Regions from separate parts of the Lachnoclostridium phytofermentans ISDg genome, predicted to be linked through region 2. Evidence: riboswitches for the same ligand, from Rfam matches in the RefSeq annotation. Region 2 holds a riboswitch; the other holds the start of a gene.
What was found. A riboswitch is a leader RNA that binds a small molecule or an ion and turns the genes downstream of it on or off. The one in region 2 is predicted to bind lysine.
Positions count from the first base shown of each region.

Region 1 (6,915 bases), 1.9 Mb from region 2:
ATCTAATTTTGGAAATTCTTCTTTCGACATATGTGGTACTTCCATATCTTGTGGAATATTGATTGGTTGCACTTCAAAAGTAAACACAGTTTTTTCTGGAATCACTTTAATAGTTGGTGAAGGCGTTTGGGTTGGTGATGGTGGTTTGGTTGGAACACCTGTTTTTGTTGGTGTTGGTGTCACTGTTTGCGTAGGTTGATTCGTTAGAACCTCCATACCAGTTGGAAGTGATATCTCTTCGCTAGAACTCTCTTTCTCTTTTTTCTTACATGCAGTCAACACTATTACAATCAGCATAAAACTAATAATTCCTCTTTTGAATAACCTCATGAAATCCCCCCTATATCTGATTTATACTCACATTGGTCTTTTATTACGTTTCATTCTTTCAATGATATACGAGTAAAAGCACGCTTCGAACTTATCCTTGTCTCGAATAATAAAGGCAATGTGTTTACTTTTATATTATATCGAAGTACATATAGATTTACAATATTTACCATGATATATTCAAAGTCTAACAATAAAGAATTCAAGCGTAATAAAGCAATGACTATCTACCTACCTTATCAGTTCCCCGTGTGACAAAAAGAGCCAGCTCAAATGGAGAACACCATTTGAACTAGCTCTTTATTGTTAGTCGATCATAGCCTTTTCATTTAAATCATATATCCACTGTCTTGCGTGGATTTTAGCATAGTTTTAAATACAAAAGTTTCATTAAATTACACTTTTCTCTCAAAGTCAACCTTACGGAATAAATTCTGTGCTAATATTAAAATTATGATATTACTAATCACCATTGCATACCAAATTCCGCTTCTACCCAAATTAGTAAATTGCTTAAAGATAAGAATTAAAGGTAAACGAACTGCCCATAGCCTTGCGGATGCAATAGTAAAGGAATACCTTGTATTACCAGAACCATTAAATACTCCCATATAATTCTGAAAGAGTGCCATCAATGGTTGAGTTATTAGTACCCAAATCATATACTCCATTGCTACTTTTAATGTTTCCGAATCATTAGTTAATAAATTAAGCATCTTAGATCGAAACGGGAAGATAAGGAAGCATCCAACTATCGATAAAATCAAGGCTATATTTCTACTGGCATGATATGATTTTCTTGCTCTCTCCTTATTCGAGGCTCCTATATTCTGCCCAACAAATGCTGCTAAGATAGAACCTATTGCCATAATCGGGATCAATAATAGATTAGACACCTTATTACCTAAGCTAAAAGCTGCTGCCACTACTTCCCCATAACTTAGGATAACAGTTTGTAAAATCAGAAATCCTAGGGAACTTAAAGCCTGACTAGCTGCAGATGGCATCGCAATATGAATCAGTTTTTTCATCGTATCCTTTTTTATTCTAAGATGTTCTTTTCTAATGGAGAGTTCATCAGACTTACGAAACATCATGAATAATATTGCAGGAGCAATTGCGGCTTGTCCGATTAGTGTCCCTATTGCTGCACCAAATACCCCCATGTTTAATACACTGGTAAACAATGCAGTAAGCACAATGTTAATAAGAATGGAAATTACTGATAATATGACTGGTGTTACAGTATCCCCTCGTGCTTGTCTCATTGACTGGAACGCAGTAAATAAAAATAGAAATACCATTTCAAAAGAACGTACTTGAAGATAAATTAAACCAGAATCATAAACCCCTTCTTTTGCTCCCATTGAATGAAGAACCAAAGGCGAAAATAAAAACAACAACACATTCACAACTAGACCGATTCCTATACTAAGGATAAACAACAAACCAGAATATTCTCTAGCTGACTCGTTGTCCTTAGCACCTAGAAATTGACTGATAATAGCAACTCCAGCTATAGCTAATCCAGTACTTAAGGAAAGAAATATATCAAGTAACGGCCAAGTAATAGCTATCCCTGCCTGGGCAGCTACTGAATTTTCTAACTGCCCTATGAAATAGGTATCTACCAAATCGTGAACTGATTTTAACAGATTTGCAGCCATAACAGGCAACGCAAGATATAAAAACGCCTGATACAACTTCTTTTCTTTTAATAATAAGTAATTTTTTTCTTTGTTTTCTAATTTAAACATAGTGTCCTCGTTATGTATTTTTTCTTTTTGACGTCAATATTTCTATGATAACAAGATTTTTATCTTTATTCAATAAAAAGACGTTCAAATAGTTTTTCTAGCTTAAGACTTTACAATCCCCATTGACTTGATCCTACTATTTATGATGCTTTCTTTCTTTTTGCAAACATATCCATAGGATTTCTTATTTTTTGTTGCGACCTTAAAAATGCTTCTGAAATTCAAATGAGGTAAAATGTAAAATTCTCCATGATTAACAACTTCCTCTAACGCAAAGTATGTACCATCAATAAACCAACCTTTGTGCAAAAATATCATATAACTTTTCGAAAATTCTGTACATCCGCAGGTAAAGCATATGCTTGCAATGAAAAGAAAAATGAAATAATTATAATGAATATAGAGCAATACATTCGTAATAGTAGCCAATACAAATATGATTATGAAAAAATATACGGATTTTGGAGCTAAAAACATAACCTGATACCCAGCTCGTAATTTCCTCCCAATAAAAATAGGTCTCATGATGTTATAGACTCCGTAGATGGCAACTATAATAGCAACTATTAATAAAAAATTGTTCATAAACTCACTCCATTAATTTATTATATATCAATTATGTTGTTGGTCTAAACTATTACTATAGTAAACTATTTCCATATATTTGTAAATAAAAATTAAATCACATCTAATTACTTGAAATCACCACATAGTTTCCTTCTCATGAATAAAAACCCCCTGCTTTCTATCTCTCGCAATCTAGTTTATTTTCTAGTTAGCTCCGAAGAAAGCAGGGTTATCTTTTTAGAACATTCTTAATTTATATTTAACTCTATTTATTGTATTCCCGAATCTTTACCATATTTAGCATTCATAACGAAAAGAACGATTAACATTAATGCAATCGCTATTGGTAGTGAAATCCAAACATTTTGTATAAATGCAGCTATAATATAGGCTACCAAACTTACCGCTGCTACAATTAATGCATAAGGAAGCTGTGTAGTAACATGATTCATATGATCACACTGTGCCCCCGCTGATGACATGATTGTAGTATCAGAAATTGGGGAGACATGATCTCCACAAACAGCACCTGCTAAACAAGCAGAAATTGATATGATTAACATCTCGCTACCTGGTTCAAGTATAGCAACTACGATTGGTAAAAGTATACCAAAAGTTCCCCAGGAGGTACCAGTTGCGAATGCCAAACCAACTGAAATAGCAAAGATAATAGCAGGTAAGAATAATTGCAATGCTCCTGCACTATTTTGAACTATATTAGCCACAAAAACATCAGCTCCAAGCATACGAGTAATACCACTTAATGTCCATGCAAATATCAATATTAAAATTGCTGGAACCATAGCTTTGAAACCATCTGTAAATGATTCCGCAAATTCTTTTAGTGATAACACTCTTCTTACAATATAGAAAAAGAACGTAACTACAAGAGCGAGGAAAGAACCATAAACTAAACTAAGGGAAGCATCACAATTAGCGAAGGCTTCCATAAATCCAGCTTCTCCATGGAAAAAACCACCTGTGTAAACCATTCCTAATACGCAACAAACGATTAAGACAAGAACCGGAAGGATAAGATCGATAACTTTTCCTTTTCCATTGGTTACTACCTCTCCGTCTTCAAACGGACGATTTCCTGTTGTAAAAAGATCACCCTTTAATGCATTTTCTTCATGCTTTCTCATAGGACCAAAGTCAAACTGCATGATTGCCATAGTAACTACCATTACAATAGTCAATAGTGCATAGAAATTATAAGGGATCGATCTTAAAAATAATGTAAATCCATCATTTCCCTCTACAACTCCAGACACTGCTGCTGCCCAAGAAGAAATCGGTGCAATGATACAGATTGGAGCTGCTGTTGCATCGATAATATAAGCCAGTCTCGCTCTACTTATCTTATACTTATCAGTAACCGGTCTCATAACACTACCAACAGTTAAACAGTTAAAATAATCATCTACGAAAATTAATGCTCCAAGGCCAAAAGTAGCTAGCATAGCCCCTCTTCTTGTCGTAATCTTCTGCCCTGCCCACTTACCATAAGCAGCACTACCGCCAACTTTGTTCATAAGTGATACCATAATACCTAAGACAACCAAGAATATTAAGATTCCAACATTATCAACATCAGACAACTTACTAATTACGCCAGATACAAACACTGTGCTTATTGTCTTTTCCAAATTGAAGTTAGAATAAAACAATGCACCTGTTAAAATACCAACAAATAAGGAGAAGTAAACCTCCTTCGTAATTAATGCTAAACCAATCGCAATAATCGGTGGGACCAATGCCCATATCGTAGCATACATTGGTACCGTTTTTTCCTTGATATACTGTTCTGCCCCCGCTATGTTATCCCCTGCAGAACCTGCTATATCCTCTTGCTGTGAGATATACTCTTTCGCCTCTTCTACTGAGTCAAATGTGGTTTTCTCTTCTGCCTTACATGTAATTGGTGTAAATAACATCATTACTGCAAATAAGGCAATTAAGAAACTATACCATTTTCTCATTTTAACTTTCATAATATCCTCCTTAAATAAAAAAATAGCCATGAAACAGTCTTAGCGCTGCTTCATGACTAAAATTCTACATAAGGAAGTAAAAACGGAAAATTCCGCACATGTTTTATTTCAGTAATGATAGCGCTCCACATACAAGCAAGGATTTGTTCTTTGCTTGTTTTATATCATGTGACAGTCTGATACATATTCTGCATTAGACCAGCAGTCTTTACTCACAGGCAGCGAAAGACCACTTCGGCAGCAATTCCTTTCCCATCATCCAAAGCCTGATTACGGATGGGGTACTCATAATTGTTGCACCTCTATCAATGTCTTAATGTTACTAAGACGTTTTCATAGTTGAACCTATAATACCATGGATCGACATTTTAATCAACCACATATTATTAGATATTCTTTACTCCAAATATTAATAGAAATTCCTTACTCTCTATGTTATGAACATTGAAAACCTAAAAATAGTATATTATCTCCAAAATGCGATTCACTAGGCAAAATAAGCATAGCCCCATCACCAATTGGCATTTCCGTAGGAGTTAGGATCTTACTGTTGTCTTCCGTAAGGATATCATCATGTTTGTTCCAACCGCGAGCTTCCGATACACGTAGATAGATGATACTTCCAATTAGAACAATTAGCACAACAATTCCGCAAACAATTCTTTTTCGGTACATATAACCCCTCCTTTTATTCATTATTATAACTTATAATACTTCTCGACACAAACAAATTCTATTCAAAACCAATTATTTTTACTAAAATTGGAATATATTACATATTATCTTTTCTTTTTTTTGTTAATTAACTTGATACTATTTGCCAAAACATGGTACACTAAGGCATTAGATAGACTATCGCTAGGAGATGTGTGAATGTTTAATATCTTTATTATACTAATTATTAGTATTATGCTACTTGCAGTGGCATATTTATTTATTCATTTTAAGAATTTTAGTTGGATTCGCTGTCTTACCCATCCAAAATGGCTTCCAAATTTATTATCCATAGCTTTAATAATTCTATGTTTAATTTTGACATATTCAGTATCTGCAGTTACTATAATTGTAATTATATATTTGATTTATGCTTTCATAATCTGTGATATTCTTCACTTGATTTTACGTAAAGCCCTAAAGTCGGATGCTCTTAAGAAAAAGTGGAGTCAGATTTATCGTAGTGGTATTCTTGCCTTTCTTATCACAATATGTTTACTTATCCTAAGTTATTACAAAGCCATTCATGTAGAGATTACGGAGTATTCATTACAGACCGAAAAAACATTAGAAAGTGATAAGTTAACGATAGCTATGATTTCTGATTTGCATTTGGGTACTACTATGAATGTAAAGAAATTAGAGGAATATTGTACCCAAATCACTGAAAAGAATCCCGATATTATTCTGCTACTTGGAGATATCTTCGATGAAAGTACAGATAAAGAAGCTATGGAACTAGCCTGCCAAGCTTTTGGTACGTTGTCAAGTACTTATGGTACCTATTATGTATTTGGAAATCATGATGTAAGTAGCTATCGGCCACTAGTTTCTTTGGAAAAAAGAGATATAACAGATAACCTTATCAAAAACAATATCATAATTTTAGATGATGAAAGTATCATGATAAATCATAGTTTTTATCTAATCGGACGAAGTGATAAAAGCTTCTTTAAAAATTCCAAACGAAAAACAATATTTCAATTAATGGAACCTTTAGATACGAATAAATATATGATTCTGTTAGATCATCAACCACTAGAACTTAAAACTGCCGCCTCCCTTGGAGTAGACTTACAACTTTCCGGACATACTCACAATGGCCAAATATGGCCAGTTGGCTTAATTGCAAAGATATTCCATGTTAATGAGCTAAATTATGGGAATGAGAAAATTGATAACTACAATGCTATTGTGACATCCGGTATTGGTTGCTGGGGATCTCCGCTAAGACTTGGTAGTAAATCCGAGATTGTTTTTATCCAAGTGACCAATTCTAAGCAAAGCTTCCAAAAATAGAAAGCATGCTATACGAATCTTCCCCCCTTCAAAGACAAGCCATAAATCTGTCTTATAAATAAAGAAAAGACATGCAAAAACAGATTGCTTTTGCATGTCTTTTCTTTATTTCACTATTGTAATATCCTTCTCTGCTAATACTACTTTTTCTTTTCCATTCATGACATACACAATAACAACATCTTTTCCAGCGGACTGTGTGGAGACATTTACCTTTTGATTGCCGGTATTCTTACCAACAACAGCAATCTTTT
Region 1 is NC_010001.1:1,343,252-1,350,166, reverse strand. Features, by position in the region: gene CPHY_RS20640 (substrate-binding domain-containing protein) at 1-330, opposite strand, end outside; gene CPHY_RS05635 (MATE family efflux transporter) at 726-2,087, opposite strand; gene CPHY_RS05625 (Na+/H+ antiporter NhaC family protein) at 2,924-4,432, opposite strand; lysine riboswitch at 4,759-4,961, opposite strand; gene CPHY_RS05620 (hypothetical protein) at 5,084-5,323, opposite strand; gene CPHY_RS05615 (metallophosphoesterase) at 5,522-6,661, shown strand; gene CPHY_RS20635 (family 10 glycosylhydrolase) at 6,767-6,915, opposite strand, start outside.
Region 1: linked by a shared signal. The riboswitch ahead of CPHY_RS05625 (Na+/H+ antiporter NhaC family protein) and the one ahead of dapA (4-hydroxy-tetrahydrodipicolinate synthase) in region 2 are both predicted to bind lysine.

Region 2 (6,915 bases):
TGTAGTATATCTTTTGTATTTTCATTTGTCAAGCTAGCGTAATTACTATAAACAAAATTTGCGTAATTACTATAAACAAAATTTGCTCGTATTTACTAAAACCAAATTATGAGTATTTATATAAAAAGAGTGTTTGTCATAAACAATAAGATTTCCTATGCAATCACATCACTCATGGAATAAAGCCCTGGACCTTTACCCGCTAAATACTTTGCGGCTGTAATAGCCCCCTTGGCAAAGATTGCTTTGGAATAAGCAGTATGCTTAAATTCGATCACTTCATCCGTACCTGCAAAGATTACTTCATGCTCACCAACGATATTACCGCCACGAACTGCACTGATACCAATCTCTTTTATATCACGCTTCTCACGTACCTTGGAACGGTCATACATGTAATGATATTCATTATTCAAAGCCTCATTGATCGCATCTGCAAGTGCAAGAGCTGTTCCGCTAGGTGCATCCACTTTTTGATTATGATGCTTTTCAATAATTTCAATATCAAAGTCTGCTTTCGCAAGTACATTCGCTGCAACACTAACTAGTTTTAGTAGCGTATTTACACCCAATGACATATTGGCAGAGCGAAGGATTGCAACTTCTTTCGAGGCTTCTTCGATTTTCTTAAGATCCTCCTCTGTGTAACCTGTTGTACATAGTACTAAAGGAAGATTTCGTTTTTTAGAAACTCGAAGTAGCACCTCTAAGCTCTTAGGAGATGAAAAATCAATGACTGCATCTGCTGCAACCGTACACTCTTCTAGATTTTTAAATACCGGATATGGATTTCTTCCATCATCAAAAACATCCACACCAGCAACAATCTTTGCATTCTCATCCTGCGCAACTAAATTACTGATTACCTGTCCCATCCTTCCGTTACAGCCAACCATTATTATCTCTGTCATGACTTCACCTTTCCTTTGCCTTTTTATCTGTATTAGCAGGGAATTGATTTAACAATTCCCTGCATATTATTCTTTCATAGAAAGATTCTTCTATACCAAAAATCTTTATAATTTTTCTTCTATTGTATTTTAAATTATATTAAACCAACTTTTTTCATTTCATCAGCAAGAATCTTTGCATGAGCATCTTCCATCTCGGTTAATGGACTTCTTAAAGGACCCACTTCAAAGCCCATAAGATTAAGCGCTTTCTTCACCGGTATCGGATTTACCTCGCTAAATAATGCATTGATTACTGGTAAATACTCTAACTGAAGATCTAAGCTGCCTTTCGTATCCCCTTCAAGAAATTTTGCCACAATATCATGTGTTTGTCTAGGTGCAATATTAGATAATACAGAAACAACTCCAAGTCCTCCTAAGGACATTACTGGTACAATAGAATCATCACATCCAGAATAAATATCTAACTTTCCTTCACATGTATGCGCAAGTTCTGCAACCTGAGCGATATTACTCGAAGCTTCCTTCATAGCAACAATATTATCTACCGTATTAACTAAAGTAGCAGCCGTCCCTGGTAGGATATTGCAACCCGTTCTTGAAGGAACATTATATAACATAACAGGTAGATCAATAGACTTAGCAATCGCAGTAAAATGCTCGATTAATCCTTTTTGAGTTGCCTTATTATAATAAGGAGTTACTAAAAGTACTGCATCTGCACCTGCAACCTGTGCTTCCTTTGATAAGTATATCGCTGTTTCTGTACAATTTGATCCAGTTCCAGCAATCACTGGTACTCTTTTCTTTGTGTATTCAATTGCAAAACGAATACACTCGATATGTTCTTCATGTGTCAAGGTAGATGATTCTCCTGTTGTACCACATATTATTATACTATCAGTTCCATTGTTAATTTGAAAATCAATAAGTTCACCTAGCTTTTCGTAATTAACCTCTCTGTTTTCCTTAAATGGTGTAACAATAGCCACACCAGCACCAGTAAAAATCGCCATAATAGCACCTCCATGGAATAAATTGGCATAAAAAAAGCCGACGCGGAGTCGACACTAAAGAATTCTACTGCATTACCAAGTGATACCCTAACGCTTTCTAAATAGGATATGATTGATTCATTCTTTAGGTAGCTCTCCATCAATAACTTGATGACAGTCCCATGATTCTTCATCATACGACCAGCCTTACATACTCAGGATATCTAAAGCTTCGGCATCTCATCCTTTCAACAAATCCTCATCTATGCCTGACATATCCGATTGTTTACTGATAATTGATGCACCTCTACCAATTGTTGTTCAATTGTAAGGTAATATTATCATCACAATCTCTTAATGTCAACCCAATCTAACACATATTTCTAAATTCTGCGCTATGCTCCATTCATTCCATCTTTATAATTATTATATTCGTACATAAAAAAAGGGTGTTGCTTCTAACACCCTTCTTTTTATTATGTTATATATGGAAAGCAGTGTCCCTTCTTGCAATTCGTATGCAAAAAGGCATTCATTATTCTTCCTCGCTATTTACATACTCTAGTTTACTTACAGAAACTTCATATGCTACTCTCTTCTCAAAATCAATTTCACCAGTCTTCTTCTGATACTCACGACTTTGTATTCTGCCCCATACCTGAATATGTCCGCCAACTTCGAAGCTTTCTGCAAATCTAGCATTTCTTCCCCAACAAATGCATGGAATGTAATCCGACTTACCATATGGACGATTCACAGCAAGTAAGATATCCGCAATTTCTCTTCCAAGTGGTGTCTTTCGATATACTGGTGGTTTGCATACAAAACCATCTAAGAAAATGTAGTTTGGCTTTGCTTCGGATTCTTCATCGGTCACTTTAATCTCTCTAGCAAATACAGAAAGTACTAACCGATTCTTACTGTCTTCATGACGATTATAGGAACGGAATTGTCCGCTAACTTCAACGAACTTTCCCTTATAATTTCCTTTCACATCAATCAGACGTTCTGATACCATTACAGGTATCATATCAAATGAGTTACTTAATCTTCCAACAAGTACCTCCAATAAATAGAAGCCTTCTCCAAAGACTTCATGGCTAAAAGTAAATTCACTGATTACCTCGCCTGCAACACTTACTTGATTGTTATCAAATACTTTATCTGTCATGCTGTATGACTCCCTTCTCTTCTTCTGGTTCGTTCAGATTTTCTCTACAACTAATTTGTATTCTATCTGTCTTCATTATATAAGGAAAATATTTACAAATCAATCATTTTTGGTATTCAATTTCTGACATAATTCTTGTCAAAAGTACTCTTAACCTGTTTCACGATACCCTTTTCCTCATAATTTCTGTTCTTTTGTGTTGCTACATCAGTTCTTGCAGTAACTAACGTAGTTAAAACACAACTTCTTTATAGTATTCCTATCCGTGCAGAAATACCTTGAAAACTTTGGTTGCTTTGGAAATGTTTTACTTGTGAATTTTTACTAATTATACCCTAGAATTACAACGAAAACAAGTTATTTTTTTGTTAAGATTTGTCGAATTCTGTTTATATATAAGTAATAATACCTAGATGAAAATATTTATCATTTCAAGTTAGGTAAATATATCACAATACTCTATATATTGGGCATTTTACCATTGTAAAATTACCATTACTTTATGTTAGTTATGTGGATAAAGGTCGTAAAATATACTTATACTTTTAAATAAATCTATCTTTATCACAATCTATTTATAAAAAATTTCTTCCTATTTAAATGATTTTAAATTTATAACCATATACACTTCTCAATCAAAGCTCACACTTCGCTTGAGAAGCACGCTTTTCTTAAGAAGTAGGGGACTTCCCTTATGAGTTAAACCGTAAAAAGAATAGCCCAATTTCTCATGATAATTGAAAAAATATCCTAATTTAACAGAACTCGCATAACCTACCATGAAGTAAAAACAAGAATTTTCTTGTAAATTCATGAAAATATGTTACAATACAAAAGTTGAACAGTGAACGATTAAATGATGGACCATTAAAGAAAGAAGGTTTCAAATGAATACGAAACGTGAAAATGTAAGAAATATCGCAATTATTGCCCATGTCGATCATGGTAAAACTACGCTCGTAGACGAGCTTCTAAAACAGAGCGGTGTATTCCGTAGCAATCAAGTTGTAGAAGATCGTGTTATGGACTCCGGTGACATAGAAAAAGAACGTGGTATTACTATCCTAGCGAAAAACACGGCTGTTACTTATAAAGATACAAAAATTAATATCATTGATACTCCTGGCCATGCGGACTTTGGTGGCGAGGTAGAACGTGTTCTTAAGATGGTAAATGGTGTTGTACTTGTAGTCGACGCCTTTGAAGGTGCCATGCCACAAACGAAATTCGTTCTTAAAAAGGCATTAGAACTTAGCTTACCAGTTATCGTGTGTATTAATAAAATTGACCGCCCAGAAGCTAGACCAACCGAAGTTATTGATGAAGTGTTAGAACTCTTCATTGACCTAGATGCTAGCGAAGAACAGCTTGACTGTCCATTTATCTTCGCTTCTGCAAAATCAGGAATCGCAATTCTTGAATTAGATCATACTCCAAAGAATATGGAGCCACTTTTTGAGACTATCCTTGAATACATCCCTGCCCCAGAAGGTGATCCAGATGCAGGTACTCAAGTACTCATTAGTACCATCGACTATAACGAATACGTAGGTCGTATTGGTGTAGGTAAAGTTGATAATGGCGTACTCCGTGTAAATCAAGATGTTGTTATTGTAAATGAGCATGATCCAGACAAGTTTAAAAAGGTTAAAATAAATAAGCTTTATGAATTTGAAGGTTTGAAAAAGGTAGAAGTAAACGAAGCAACTGTAGGTTCTATCGTTGCTGTCTCCGGTATCTCAGACATTCATATTGGAGATACCATCTGTTCTACTGACAATGTGAACCCAATCCCTTTCCAAAAGATTTCTGAGCCAACCATTGCAATGCACTTTATCGTAAATGATAGCCCTCTTGCTGGACAAGAAGGTAAGTTTGTAACATCAAGACACTTAAGAGAACGTCTCTTCCGTGAATTAAATACTGACGTCAGCCTTCGTGTAGAAGAAACCGATACCACAGAAAGCTATAAAGTATCTGGCCGTGGTGAGCTTCACTTATCCGTATTAATTGAGAACATGCGCCGTGAAGGCTTTGAGTTTGCTGTTAGTAAAGCTGAAGTATTATATCGTCATGATGAAGCTGGTAAAAAGCTTGAGCCAATGGAAAGAGCATACCTTGACGTTCCAGAAGAATTCTCCGGTACAGTTATCGAAAAATTAAGCCAGAGAAAAGGTGAACTCATTGGTATGTCATCTGCAAACGGTGGATACACTCGTCTAGAGTTTTCTATCCCTGCAAGAGGCTTAATTGGATACCGTGGAGAGTTCATGACCGATACGAAGGGAAATGGTATCATCAACACATCATTTGACGGTTACGGCCCTTATAAGGGAGATATCCAGTATCGTAAACAAGGTAGCTTGATTGCTTTTGAATCTGGTGAAGCGATTACTTATGGTTTATTCAATGCACAAGAGCGTGGTTCCTTATTCATCGGACCAGGCGAGAAGGTATATTCCGGAATGGTAATTGGACAGAACGGTAAAGCTGAAGATATCGAGATTAATGTATGTAAGAGAAAACAGCTTAGTAACACTCGTTCCTCCAGTGCAGATGAGGCACTCCGCCTTACAACACCTAGAGTATTAAGCTTAGAGCAAGCGTTAGAATTTATCGATACCGATGAGTTATTAGAGGTTACTCCAAAGAGCTTAAGAATTAGAAAGAAGATTCTTGATCCTACGATGAGAAAGAGAGCAAGTAGAAATTAATTATAAGAATCCCAAACTCCTTAACCCTAAGAAGTTTGGGGTTTTCTTATGCAAATGATGATTATACCGTCATTAACTCATATACAATTTTACTGCACTTAATAAGTTCAGAAACTAAAGTATACTCCTCTGTAGAATGCACCTTGTTCATTCCAGATGCTATGACAATTCCAGTGATTCCATGGCGAATGAAATTATTATTATCACTTCCTCCAAAGGTCTTTATATATTTAGTCGGAATTTCTAGCTTATTGCATGCTTTTTCATATTTTATAACGACAGGATTGGTTTTGTCTATTTCATATGCGATACAACCAAAGGATGTCTTAAATTCGCACTCTGCACCGTATTTTTCCGCAGTAGCTTTAAAAATACCTTGAATTTTATCTACTTCAAGTACTGCTTTATCGTGATTTAAACTTCTCGCTTCTCCTTCGATGATGCAACCTTCTGATACAATATTTTTTGCCAAACCGCCAGAAATTGTACCTATGTTTACTGTTGTAATCTCATCAATGCGCCCTTGTTTTACCTGCCCTATAGCATCTGCTACTGCAGCAATTGCATTTATCCCATTCTCCGGAGCAAAACCTGCGTGAGCTGCCTTTCCAATCATCTTAGCGGTAAAAGAAACAAGAGTCGGTGCACTTAGCGCTGCTGTCCCAACTTCTCCGGTTAAATCAAGGACATAGGCCTCCTTGGCACGAATTAAGGAATAGTCGAGGACCTCACTTCCTAATATATAGACTTCCTCCGCTATCGCAAATAAAACCTCAATACTTCGATGAGGAACCCCTTGTTCCTTTATTTTTCTTATCGCTTCTAGGATAGCGACGATGCCGGAAATATCATCCGCTCCAAGCACCGTAGTACCATCGCTGGTGATTCTCCCATCCTCATGAACTACTGCTTTTTTATTCCTTGAAGGTTCTACCGTATCCATATGAGCGGAAAAAAGAATAGGATCTCCCGGCAATTCTCCTTGTAAAAAACCATAGATATTACCGCAGTTTCCGTTATAACAATCCCCCGCCTTATCTTCCCTAACCTCAAATCCTAGTTCCACAAGATAAGCTTTTAGCTGATCTGCTATTTCCCGTTCCCCAAATGAGGGAGAGTCA
Region 2 is NC_010001.1:4,292,620-4,299,534, forward strand. Features, by position in the region: gene dapB (4-hydroxy-tetrahydrodipicolinate reductase) at 156-911, opposite strand; gene dapA (4-hydroxy-tetrahydrodipicolinate synthase) at 1,046-1,930, opposite strand; lysine riboswitch at 2,052-2,227, opposite strand; gene CPHY_RS18070 (single-stranded DNA-binding protein) at 2,445-3,080, opposite strand; gene typA (translational GTPase TypA) at 3,968-5,794, shown strand; gene CPHY_RS18080 (M20/M25/M40 family metallo-hydrolase) at 5,856-6,915, opposite strand, start outside.